Rubrivivax gelatinosus IL144: one gene and its partner. The protein of the gene in region 2 interacts with the protein of the main gene of each other region in a pairwise test. Links are inferred from orthologs where the notes say so. Each region holds a gene or a part of one and is shown on either strand. Other genes may lie near its edges.

Region 1 (4,484 bases), 620 kb from region 2 along the record:
CGTTCATCACCCGGTCGCGCTCGGTGGCGAGCACGCCGCGCACGGTGCGCTTGGTGATCTCCTCGTTGAACGCGGCCTGCACCACCGGCGCCAGCCGCGACTCGAGGTTGCGGATGTCGGTGCCGTTGTTGCGGATGAACTGGCGCGGCTCGGTGATGCGCCACTTGACCAGCCAGTCGATGACCAGGCTCTTCTTCTCGGCCGTGAAGATCGGCCGCGTCTCCGGGCTGTCCAGCGTCTGGATGCGCTTGTCCAGGAACACGACGTTCTGGAACGGCGGCGGCATCTTGAACTTGAGGCCGGGCTCGGTGACGACTTCCTTGATCTCGCCGAGGGCGTAGACGACCGCCACCTGGCGCTGGTCGACGACGAACAGCGTCGATGCGGCAAGCATCAGCGCGACCAGCGCGCCGGCGACGATAACTCCGATTCGATTCATGTCTCGCGTGCTCCTGGATCAGCGGCCTTCGCGGTCGCGAGCGCGCGCGTTGTCGCGGGAACGGATGTCGGCGCTGCCGGACAGCGTGTCCGGCGTCGACGAAGGCGTCGGCACGGCCACCGGGGCCTGCGCCGGCGCGGTGCTCGGGCCGCTCTGCTGGATCAGCTTGTCCAGCGGCAGGTACAGCAGGTTCGAGCCGCTGCGCGAGTCGACCAGCACCTTGGAGACGTTCGAGTAGATCTGCTGCATCGCGTCGAGGTACATGCGGTCGCGCGTGACCGCCGGCGCCTTCTGGTACTCGGTGAGCACCGAGCGGAAGCGCTGGGCGTCACCTTCGGCCTGGGCGATGACGCGGGCGCGGTAGCCCTCGGCTTCCTCGGCCAGGCGCGAAGCGTTGCCGCGGGCCTTCGGGATCACGTCGCTGGCGTAGGCCTGGCCTTCGTTCTTGAAGCGGTCGCGGTCGGCGCCGGCCTTGACGGCGTCGTTGAACGCCGCCTGCACCGCGTCGGGCACCTGCACGTTCTGGACGTTGACGTTGGCGATGATGATGCCGGCGCGCAGGCGCTCGAGCTGGGCCTGGATCGACTTGACGAGGTCCGAGGCCAGCGCGTCGCGCTGCTCGTAGAGCACCGAGTCGACGCTGCTGCGGCCGACGATCTCGCGCACCGCCGATTCGGCGGCCTGGACCACCGCTTCGTCGGCGTTGCGGTTCTCGAACAGGTACTGGCGCGCGTCGCTCAGCCGGTACTGCACGGTGAAGCGGATGTCGATGATGTTCTCGTCCTGCGTCAGCATCGACGAGTCGCGCAGCCCGGTGGCCTGGACCACCGTGTTGCGGCCGACGTCGACCGAACGCAGCTGCGTCACCGAGACCGTCTCGTGGGCCTGGATCGGGTACGGAAAGCGCCACTGGAAGCCGGCGTCGGCCGTGTGGCTGTACTTGCCGAAGGTCGTGACGACCGCCTGCTGGCCTTCCTGGACGATGAAGAAGCCGCTGCCCAGCCAGACCAGCACGACGACCGCGCCGATCAGGCCGACGCCGATGCCGGCGCTCTTCATGTCGGGCTGGAACGACGGGCCGCCGGAGCCGCCGCCGTTGCCGCCTTCGTTGCGGTTGCCGCCACCGCCGCCCTTGCCACCGAACAGGCCGCTCAGCTTGCGGTTGAAGTCGCGCCAGAGCTCGTCGAGGTCGGGCGGGCCGTCGTTGCGGTTGTTGAAGACCCAGCCTGCCAGCGCAGCGCGCAGCCGCGAGACCTTGAAGGGGGGTGTGTGCTTCATTCGTTGGTGATCGTTTGCGCCTCGGGCGCGGGACGCGCGGCCTCGGCGATGACCTGACGCAGGACGTCGAGCCCCTGCCCGTCGCGTGCGCTGACGAACACGCGCGCGCGGCGCATGCCCGGATGGACCTCGACCTCGTCGCGCGGCTGGCGTGGCAGCCGCGACTCCTCGAGCAGGTCGCATTTGTTGAAGACCAGGATCTGCGGCACGCCGGCCGCCCCGATCTCCTCGAGCACGCGCTCGACCTCGGCCTGCTGCTCGAGCAGCGCCGGGCTCGCGGCGTCGACGACGTGCAGCAGCAGGTCGGCGTCGGCGGCCTCGCGCAGCGTGGCCTCGAAAGCCTCGACGAGCTTGTGCGGCAGGTCGCGGATGAAGCCGACGGTGTCCGACAGCGACACCGAGGCGCCGGCCTCGCCGAGCCAGAGCGAGCGCGTCGTCGTGTCCAGCGTCGCGAACAGCTGGTCGGCGGCGTAGGTGCGCGCCTTGACGAGGGCGTTGAACAGCGTCGACTTGCCGGCGTTGGTGTAGCCGACCAGCGAGACGCGGAAGGTGCCGCGGCGCTCGCGCGCCCGGCGCTGCGTGCCGCGCTGCTGCTTGACCTTCTCCAGCCGCGCCTTCACCGACTTGATGCGCTCGCCGATCATGCGCCGGTCGAGTTCGATCTGCGCCTCGCCCGGGCCGCCGCGCGTGCCGATGCCGCCGCGCTGGCGCTCCAGGTGCGACCAGCGCCGCACCAGCCGCGTCGCGACGTACTGCAGGCGGGCGAGCTCGACCTGCAGCTTGCCTTCGTGGCTCTGGGCGCGGGCGGCGAAGATGTCGAGGATCAGCGAGGTGCGGTCGGCGACCGGAACGCCGAGGTGGCGCTCCAGGTTGCGCTGCTGCGCCGGCGACAGCGTCTGGTCGAAGATGACGCCGTGCGCCTGCGTGGCGCCGACCATCGCCCGGATCTCGTCGGCCTTGCCCGAACCAACGAACAGCGCCGCGTCGGGCGCCTTGCGGCGGGCGGTGACGCGGGCGACCGCGACGTCGCCCGCCGACTCGGCCAACAAGGCGAGTTCGTCGAGGGTGGGGTCGAAGTGGCTGTCACCGCCGAGGTCGACGCCGACGAGCACGGCGCGCGTCGGGCCGCCCTCCTGCGACAGCGTCTGCGGTGCAGCTGAAGTCAAGGCTCGGGTGGTGGCGGGTCTCGTTGGAGGGAATCGAGCGGGATCAGGCCTGCTCGGAGGCCTCGTTCGGATGGAAATTCACCGCGCGGCTGGGCACGACGGTGGAGATCGCGTGCTTGTAGACCATCTGGGTGACGGTGTTGCGCAGCAGAACGACGTACTGGTCGAAGGATTCGATGTGGCCCTGGAGCTTGATGCCGTTGACCAGGTAGATCGAGACCGGCACGTGCTCTTTGCGCAGCAGGTTCAGGAAGGGGTCCTGCAAAAGTTGGCCTTTGTTGCTCACGATATGCTCCGTGTTGAATGTCGAGTGCCCCACGTTATCACACGGGGGCGAACCCGACTTGAAAAGCGGATTGCCTCAGGGGCTGCGTTCGTCGAAGGGATTCTTCGAGGAACGGAATTCGATCCGCATCGGCGTGCCGACGAGCTTGAAGTGCTCGCGGAAACGACCTTCGAGATAACGCTTGTAGGCGTCGGTGATGTGGTCCAGCGAGTTGCCGTGGATCACGACCAGCGGCGGATTCATGCCGCCCTGGTGGGCATAACGCATCTTCGGCCGGAAAGCGCCTTCGCGCCGCGGGGCCTGGTGCTGCACGGCGTCGATCAGCAGGCGCGTCAGCACCGGCGTCGGCATCTTCACCGTCGCCGAGGCGTGGGCGTGCAGGATGGCCTTCCACAGCGCCGTGAGGCCGGTGCGCTTCTTCGCCGAGATCTGCAGCACCGGCGCGAACTTCAGGAACGCCAGGCGGCTCTCAATCGAGCGCTGCAGCTGCTGGCGCTGGTAGTCGTCGGTGGCGTCCCACTTGTTGAGCGCCAGCACGACAGCACGCCCGGACTCGAGCACGTAACCGGCGATGTGCGCGTCCTGCTCGCTGACGCCGACGGTGGCGTCGACCATCAGCACGACGACGTTGGCGTCGGCGATGGCCTGCAGCGTCTTGACGACCGAGAACTTCTCGATCGCCTCGAAGACCTTGCCCTTGCGGCGCAGGCCGGCGGTGTCGATCAGCTCGAAACGGCGGCCCTCGCGCTCCAGCGAGACCTTGATCGCGTCGCGCGTCGTGCCCGGTTGGTCGAACGCCACCAGGCGCTCCTCGCCCAGCCAGGCGTTGATCAGCGTCGACTTGCCGACGTTGGGCCGGCCGGCGACGGCCAGGCGGATCGGCGCGTCGGCATCGGGCTCGCCGCCCTCCTCGTCCTCGTCGCCGAAGTCGAAGTCCTCCAGCGCCGTCTCGAGCAGGCTGCGCACGCCCTGGCCGTGCGAGGCCGACAGCGGATGCGGCTCGCCGATGCCGAGCTCGTGGAACTCGGCCAGCAGCGGCGACTCGGCCATGCCTTCGGCCTTGTTGACCGCGAGGATGACCTTCTTCTGCTGCGTGCGCAGGAAGCGCGCGATGTCGTGGTCCTGGGCCGACAGGCCGGCACGCAGGTCGGTGACGAAGACGACGACGTCAGCCTCGGCGACGGCCTGCTTGGTCTGCTTGGCCATCTCGGCGACGACGCCGCTGGGCTTCTCGGGCTCGAAGCCGCCGGTGTCGACGACGATGAACTCGCGCCCGCCCAGGCGGGCGTCGCCGTAGTGGCGGTCACGCGTCAGG
Region 2 (7,507 bases):
AGCAGACCAACCGCATGCAGGCGCTGGTCGCCGACCTGCTGACGCTGGCGCAGCTCGAAGGCAGCCCGCGGCCGCCGCCGGACCGCTGGTGGCCGGTGGCGACGCTGCTGCGCCGCGCCGAAGCCGACGGCCGCGCGCTGTCGGCCGGGCGCCACGAGATCAGCGCCGCCGGGGGCGAGGACTGCGAGATCGCCGGCAGCGACACCGAACTGCTCAGCGCCATCGGCAACCTCGTCGGCAACGCCGTGCGCTACACGCCCGAAGGCGGGCGCATCGACCTGCGTTTCCGTACCCGCGACGACGGCAGCGCCGAGATCGAGGTCGCCGACACCGGCGTCGGCATCGCGCGCGAGCACCTGCCGCGGCTGACCGAACGTTTCTACCGCGTCGACAGCAGCCGCTCGCGCGAGACCGGCGGCACCGGGCTGGGGCTGTCGATCGTCAAGCACGTCGTGCAGCGCCACGGCGGCGAGATCGACGTCGCCAGCGAGCCCGGCCGGGGCTCGCGTTTCCGCCTCGTGTTCCCGGCGGCGCGGCTGCGTCAGCGCGCCGCGGCCTCGGGCGCTTCGACGGCGGCCGCCGGCGCGGCCTGACGGCGGTAGAGCGCGAAGCGCTCGCCGCGGTCCTGCATGCGCTGCAGCGTCGCCACGTGCACCCAGCCCGGCGGCGCCGGCGGCGGCTTCACGCCGCGCACCCGGTACAGCAGGTTGTCGCAGCGGCCGTTCACGGCATCGGGGCTGGCGTCGATCTGGTAGCGGCCGAAGACCTCGAGCGCCGCCACCGCGACCGACGGTGCGCCCGGCGCGGCGATGCAGCCGCCGCTGGCGACATAGGCGCGCAGATGTTCGACTTCAGGGCGCGAGCTGCGCGCGTAGTCCAGCGGCGCGCGCCACAGCGTCATCAGCAGCAGCCAGCACAGCGCGACGCCGCCGGCCGGGATCACCATGCTCTTCCACAGCGCCTCGCGGTGGCGCCCGGTGCGCCAGCGCAGCAGCCATAACCAGGCCAGCGTGCCGGCCAGCGCGAAGGCCAGTTCCACCGGCTCGAAGCGCACGACGTAGCCCGGCACCAGGCGCAGCGCGTTGGCCGCCGGCTTGGCCGGCACCCCGGTCTGCATCGCGACGTAGAAGAACCAGATCGCGATCGCGCCGAAGGTGAAGAAGAACATCGAGAACCAGTCGATCGCCGCCGAACTGGTGCGCTTGAGCGTCGGCAGCGCGAACGCCGCCAGCACCGCCAGCCCGGGGATGGCGAGCATCAGCAGGCGCTCGTTCATGTTTGTCGCGATCGCCCCGACCATCGCCACGACGACGGTCACCAGCGGCACCGAGATGTGCCGGTGCGTCAGATGGCGGCGCCACTGCCACAGCGTCCACAGCACCAGCGGCCAGGCCGGCCACAGGAACCAGGCCCACTGGCGCGCCAGCGTCACGGCGTCGTCGGCGTCGGGCCAGGAGGCGCGCCACTGCCAGGCGCCCAGCCAGGCGGCCAGCGCCGCCGAGGCCAGCGTCGCCGCGGCCACCCAGGGCGCGAAGCGGCGCACCGTGTCGTAGGCCGAGCGCATGCAGACCAGCACGCCGCCCAGGCCGATGCCCAGCGCCGTGGCCGGCGCGCCGCTGCCGGCCAGCACCAGCAGTGCGGCGACGATGGCCACGCGCGGCTGCCAGCGGCGAAACGGCGCGATCGCCAGCGCCAGCATGAACAGGCCCACGCCGACCAGCTGGCCGAGTTCGGGCGTCGTCTCGTGGCCCAGCTGCAGCAGGCCCAGCGTCGCGATCAGCGCCAGCAGCGCGCCGTCGGCGATCGCTCGCGCGTAGTCCACGGGGTCGGCCTCGCCGCCGAAGGCGAAGGCCACCGGCTGCGCGGCCTGGGTGCGCGCGAGGTAGTAGGTCGTGTACCAGACCAGCACCATCGCCAGCGCCAGCAGCAGCGCGAACGGGACGCGCGCGGCGAAGGCGCCGTCGCCGAACAGCGGGCCCAGCCACTGGATCGCCAGCGCGCCCAGCCAGTGCGGCAGCAGCGCGGCGTCGGCCGGCACCCCGCCCAGCGTCGGCGACAGCCAGGACGTCCGGCCTTCGGCGATCGCCGACATCAGCCCGTAGGCGACGAGGTCGGCGTTGCGCCAGGGGTCGCGGTGGAAGACGCCGGGCAGCACGTACGCGGCACAGAACACCAGCAGCGCCAGCCGCGGCAGGGAGCGCGCGCCGCGCTGGGTGACGAGGGCGGGATTGGGACTGCTCACCGGAGGACGATGATGCGTGAAGACGGCGGAAAAAAGAAAAGGCAGCCGAGGCTGCCTTGTCCAGCGGGGGCCGCGCGCGGGCCCCGGCGGGCACGCCTCACTTCTTGAGGCCGACCCGCGCGAACTTGTTGCGGAACTTCTCGACGCGGCCGCCCAGGTTGTCCACGCTCTTTTGCGTACCGGTGTAGAACGGGTGCGTCTCGCTCGTGGTTTCGAGCTTCACCAGCGGCAGCTCGCGGCCATCGTCCAGCTTGATCGTTTCCTTGGTCTGAACGCACGAACGCGTCACGAACTTGAAGCCGTTGGACAGGTCCTGGAAGCAGACCTCGCGGTAGTTCGGGTGGATGCCTTCTTTCATGGTGCCTCTCGAGTGCAGGTGTGGCAGCCACGCCGAAACGTCGGCGCACTTGCCCGGTGGCGGAAAAACCGCTGATTCTAGCGTGAAACGGGGCCCCGTAGGGCCCCGTGTGCGCGCATCGAGTGCGCGCAAGGCGTGATCGACCGCGGAATCACCCGCCGCGTCGCATCATGTCGAAGAAGTCCAGGTTGTTCTTCGTCGCCTTCATCTTGTCGAGGATGAACTCCATCGCCTCGATCTCGTCCATCGGATAGAGCAGCTTGCGCAGGATCCAGGTCTTTTGCAGGATCTCCGGCTTGAGCAGCAACTCCTCGCGGCGGGTGCCCGACTTGTTGATCAGGATCGACGGGTAGACGCGCTTCTCGGCCATGCGGCGATCCAGGTGGATCTCGCAGTTGCCGGTGCCCTTGAACTCTTCGTAGATCACCTCGTCCATGCGGCTGCCGGTGTCGATCAGCGCGGTGCCGATGATCGTCAGCGAGCCGCCTTCCTCGACGTTGCGCGCGGCGCCGAAGAAGCGCTTCGGGCGCTGCAGCGCGTTGGCGTCGACGCCGCCGGTCAGCACCTTGCCCGACGAGGGCAGGACGTTGTTGTAGGCGCGGGCCAGGCGGGTGATCGAGTCGAGCAGGATCACGACGTCCTTCTTCAGCTCGACCAGGCGCTTGGCGCGCTCGATCACCATCTCGGCGACCTGCACGTGGCGCGCGGCGGGCTCGTCGAAGGTCGAGCTGATGACCTCGCCGCGCACGGTGCGCAGCATCTCGGTCACTTCCTCGGGTCGCTCGTCGACGAGCAGCACGATCAGGTGCACCTCGGGGTGGTTGGCGACGATCGCGTGCGCCAGGTGCTGCATCATCACCGTCTTGCCGGTCTTGGGCTGGGCGACGAGCAGCGCGCGCTGGCCTTTGCCGATCGGGGCGATGAGGTCGATGATGCGGCCGGTGATGTTCTCCTCGGCCTTGAGGTTGTCGCGCTCGAGCTTGAACTGCTCTTTCGGGAAGAGCGGCGTCAAGTTCTCGAACATGATCTTGTGCTTGCTCTCCTCCGGGGTCACGCCGTTCACACGGTCGACCTTCACGAGGGCGAAGTAGCGCTCGCCGTCCTTGGGCACCCGCACTTCGCCTTCGACCATGTCGCCGGTGTGCAGGTTGAAGCGGCGGATCTGGCTCGGCGACAGGTAGATGTCGTCGGTCGAAGCCATGTAGCTGGCTTCGATCGAGCGCAGGAAGCCGAAGCCGTCGGGCAGGACTTCGAGCACGCCGTCGCCGAAGACCTGTTCACCGGCCTTCGCGCGCTTTTTCATGATCGCGAACATCAGCTCCTGCTTGCGCAGGCGGGCGACGTTCTCGATTTCCAGCGCTTCGCCCATCTTGATGAGCTCGGAGACGTGCTGCGCTTTCAGTTCGGACAGATGCATGGGTCGAGACCCTGGTCACGCCGGGCCAGCGCCCGTCAAGGGTGCCCGCCGAGGCGTAGAGAGAGGCTGTGGGAGGGGAGCCTGGTCCGCGTGCCGCTGCCTGTTCGTGTGCCGGCGAGGAGGCCGGCGGGCAGCGGGGCGGGGGCGTACCGTCGGCGCCGCGAGCGTGATGCTCAGGCGCCGATCGGCCGCATTATAGATGGCTGTCGATGAAGGCCGACAGTTGTGCCTTGGAAAGCGCGCCGACCTTGGTCGCGGCGAGCTGGCCGCCCTTGAAGATCATCAGCGTCGGGATGCCGCGGATGCCGAACTTGGCCGGCACTTCGCGGTTCTCGTCGACGTTCATCTTGGCGATCTGCAGACGGCCGTCGTAGGCCGGCGCGAGTTCGTCGAGCACCGGCGCGATCATCTTGCAGGGGCCGCACCACTCGGCCCAGTAGTCGACGAGGACGGGCTTGTCGGCCTGCAGGACGTCGCTTTGGAACGACGCGTCGGTCACGTGCTTGATCAGTTCGCTGCTCATGGGGGTGAACTCCGGGCGCCGCGGTCGCCGTCACGGGCGGGCGCAGGATGGGTCGGTAAACCGGGAAGGGTACGCGAATGCGTCGGGCGGATTCTTGCACAAAGGGCCTGTTCGGCTGATTGGGCTGCGGCTATCACCGCGATAGCGCCGGGCGCGCGAACTGCAACCGAAAACGACGCCAGATCGGGGTTTCGGCATGTGCCCCGCCGGTTTCCAATCTGGACCATGTCCAACCCCGTAACCGCCACGGAGGCTGCGCCGCGTTCCGCTGCGGTGCGCCACTTCGGCGCCTATCAGCTGCTGCGGCTCGTCGGCAAGAGCGAGCGCACGATGGCCTGGCTGGTGGCCGACGCGCGCGCCGGCCGCGACCTGCTGCTCGTGCTGCCGCGCGTGCAGCCGGCCGAGCTCGCCGCGCTCGAGCGCTGGACCGAGACCGTGCAGCGCGCCGCGCGGCTGCAGCACCCGAACCTCGCCGTCGCCGTGGACATCGGCGTGCAGGACGGCTGGCCCTACGTCGCCTACGACCTGGACGACGCCGCGCCGCTGGCCGAGCGGGTCGGCTCGCAAGGCCTGGCGCCGCCCGAGTGCGCCGGGATCTTCGTGCAGCTGCTCGCCGGCCTCGCGTTCGCGCACCAGTCCGGCGTCGCGCACCAGGACCTGCAAGGTTTCGTCGTGCTCGTCGACGACCACGGCCGGCTGCGTCTGGCCGGCCTGGAAGTCGCCACGCCGCAGGGCGAGGCGCCGTCGCTGGCCGCGCAGCGGGCTGCCGCGCAGCGCGACGTGATGGCTGCCGGCCTGCTGCTGCACCACGCGCTGGCCGGCCAGCACGCGCTGGACGAGCCCGACACCGGGCGCGTCGTCGAGCGCATGCCGCCGCTGGGCCGCGAGATCGTGCGCCTGCCCTGGGCGACGGCCCACCTCGTGCCCGAGCCGCTGCGCGCCATCGTCAACCGCGCCACCGACCGCCAGGAGCGCCAGCGCTACCGCAGCGCGCGCACGCTGGCACGTGCGCTCGAAGGCTGGATCCAGGCCGAGTCCGGCGGCAACGGCGCGCTGTCGCTGCTGTCCGACCGGCTGCGCGCCGCCGGCGTGCTGCCCGCCCAGCCCGGCGCCGCCGGGCGCCTGAACCGCCTGGGCGCGATGGAGCGCCAGCGCACCAACGAGATCGCCGAGGTCGCGCTGCAGGACCTGGCGCTGGCTTTCGAGCTGCTGCGCGCCGTCAACACCGCCCAGGTGCGCGGTGCACAGGTCTCGGGTAGCGGCCCGATCCTGACGCTGCGCCGCGCGATCGCGATGCTCGGCATCGACGGCGTGCGCCGCGCCGCCACCGCGCTGCGGCCCTGGCCCGGCCCCTTGTCCGAGGACGCCGCGGCCGAGCTGCTGCAGCTCATCGCGCGCGTCAAGCGTGCCGGTCGCGTGGCCGCGGCCTTGCGGCCCGCCGGCTACGACGCCGAGGTCGTGACCTTGCTCGCGATGCTGCAGAACCTCGGCCGCCTGGTGCTGCAGTACCACTTCCCCGACGAGGCGCAGCAGATCCGCCGCCTGATGCAGCCGGCCCCCGGCAGCGAGCGCGAAGACCCCGGCATGGGCGAGCAGGCCGCGTCCTTTGCCGTGCTCGGCATCGACGTCGAGGCGTTGGGACACGCCGTCGCGCGCCACTGGGGTCTGGACGACGGCGTGCTGCACATGATCCGCCGCCTGCCGCTGGAGACACCGGTGCGCCATGCCGACGGCGACACCGAGCTGCTGCGCCAGGTGGCCAGCGCCGGCAACGAGATCGTCGATGCCTATGCGACGACCGGCGCCGCGCCCGGGCCGGCGCTGCAGCGCATCGCGCAGCGCTACGGCCGCGCGCTGGGCCTGTCGGTCAAGGAGCTGCAGGAGGCCGTCGCGGCCTCGATGCGGCCCGCCGGCGCCGCCGAGCCCGCGGAGCGCCGCGCCAGCGTCGCCGGAGCCTCGGGAGCGATGTCGTGAGCCTGGGTGCCGGCGGCCAGGTCGGCCGCTTCGAACTGCGCCGCGAACTCGGTCGCGGTGCCCAGGCCAGCGTCTGGCTGGCGCACGACCCGCGGTTGGACCGCGACGTCGCGCTCAAGCTGCTCAACGACAGCGTCGGCAGCTCCGACGTCGACGCCTGGCTGCACGAGGCGCGCAGCGTCGCCCGGCTGACGCATCCGAACGTCGTCCCGGTCTTCGAGGCCGACCGCCACGGCGGCCAGCCCTATTTCGTCTTCGAGTACGTGCCCGGGCGCACGCTGGCCGAGACGCTGCGCGAGCGCGGTGCGCTGCCGGCGCGCGAGGCGGTGACGCTGATGCTGGGCATCCTGGACGCGCTGGCCGCCGCCCACGCCCAGGGCATCGTGCACCGCGACCTGAAGCCGTCCAACGTGCTGCTCGGTGCCGACGGCCGGCCGCGCGTGATGGACTTCGGCATCGCCACCCGCGTCGACGCCGGCAGCGCCCACCGCGGCGTCATCGTCGGCACGCCCGGCTACCTGTCGCCCGAGGCGGCGCGCGGCGAGCCGCCGACGCCGGCGCTGGACGTGTTCTCCGCCGGCGTCGTGCTCGGCGAGATGCTGGGCGGCACCCGGCTGCTGCCCGAGCGCGACGTGCGCCGCGCGATCGAGCGCGTGCAGCGCGAAGACCTGGCGATCCCGGCCGAGGCCACCGTCGAGGAGACGCTGCGCACCGTCGTGCAGCGGGCGCTGGCGCGCGACGCCAGCCTGCGCTACCCCTCGGTGCAGGAGCTGCACGCGGCGCTGACGCGCTGGCTCGACCCCGAGGTCGAGGCCGAGCCGGCCGCGCCCGCCGGCCACGGCACGCTGGACTTCCTGCTGCGCCGCATGCGCCACAAGGGCGACTTCCCGGCGCTGTCGGAGTCGGTGGTGCGCATCCAGCGGGTCGCCACCTCCGAGACCGAGAGCCTGAACCGCCTGTCCTCGGAGATCCTGAAGGACGTCGCGCTGACCA

Evidence for each region. The genes of interacting proteins can lie anywhere in the genome.
Region 1: the proteins of rho (region 2) and hfq interact in binary tests that used the Escherichia coli proteins (3 or more experiments, as listed by UniProt). The link is inferred for Rubrivivax gelatinosus IL144 from one-to-one orthologs.

The regions. Positions count from the first base shown.
Region 1 is NC_017075.1:2,911,371-2,915,854, forward strand. The notes cover bases 1,549-4,255. They hold hfq (RNA chaperone Hfq), read right to left. Parts: upstream 3,170-4,255; coding sequence 2,927-3,169; downstream 1,549-2,926. Other genes in these bases: hflK (FtsH protease activity modulator HflK), read right to left, coding at 1,549-1,717; hflX (GTPase HflX), read right to left, coding at 1,714-2,883; der (ribosome biogenesis GTPase Der), read right to left, coding at 3,245-4,255. Also shown: protease modulator HflC, read right to left, coding at 1-439; more of hflK, read right to left, coding at 458-1,548; more of der, read right to left, coding at 4,256-4,484. UniProt on the Escherichia coli protein: RNA chaperone that binds small regulatory RNA (sRNAs) and mRNAs to facilitate mRNA translational regulation in response to envelope stress, environmental stress and changes in metabolite concentrations.
Region 2 is NC_017075.1:3,528,860-3,536,366, reverse strand. The notes cover bases 1,885-4,701. They hold rho (transcription termination factor Rho), read right to left. Parts: upstream 4,018-4,701; coding sequence 2,752-4,017; downstream 1,885-2,751. Other genes in these bases: trxA (thioredoxin TrxA), read right to left, coding at 4,211-4,540; RGE_RS16120 (type B 50S ribosomal protein L31), read right to left, coding at 2,340-2,600; RGE_RS16125 (hypothetical protein), read right to left, coding at 1,885-2,242. In the rest of the region: phosphate regulon sensor histidine kinase PhoR, read left to right, coding at 1-593; more of RGE_RS16125, read right to left, coding at 542-1,884; RGE_RS16105 (serine/threonine protein kinase), read left to right, coding at 4,766-6,514; RGE_RS16100 (serine/threonine protein kinase), read left to right, coding at 6,511-7,507. UniProt on the Escherichia coli protein: Facilitates transcription termination by a mechanism that involves Rho binding to the nascent RNA, activation of Rho's RNA-dependent ATPase activity, and release of the mRNA from the DNA template.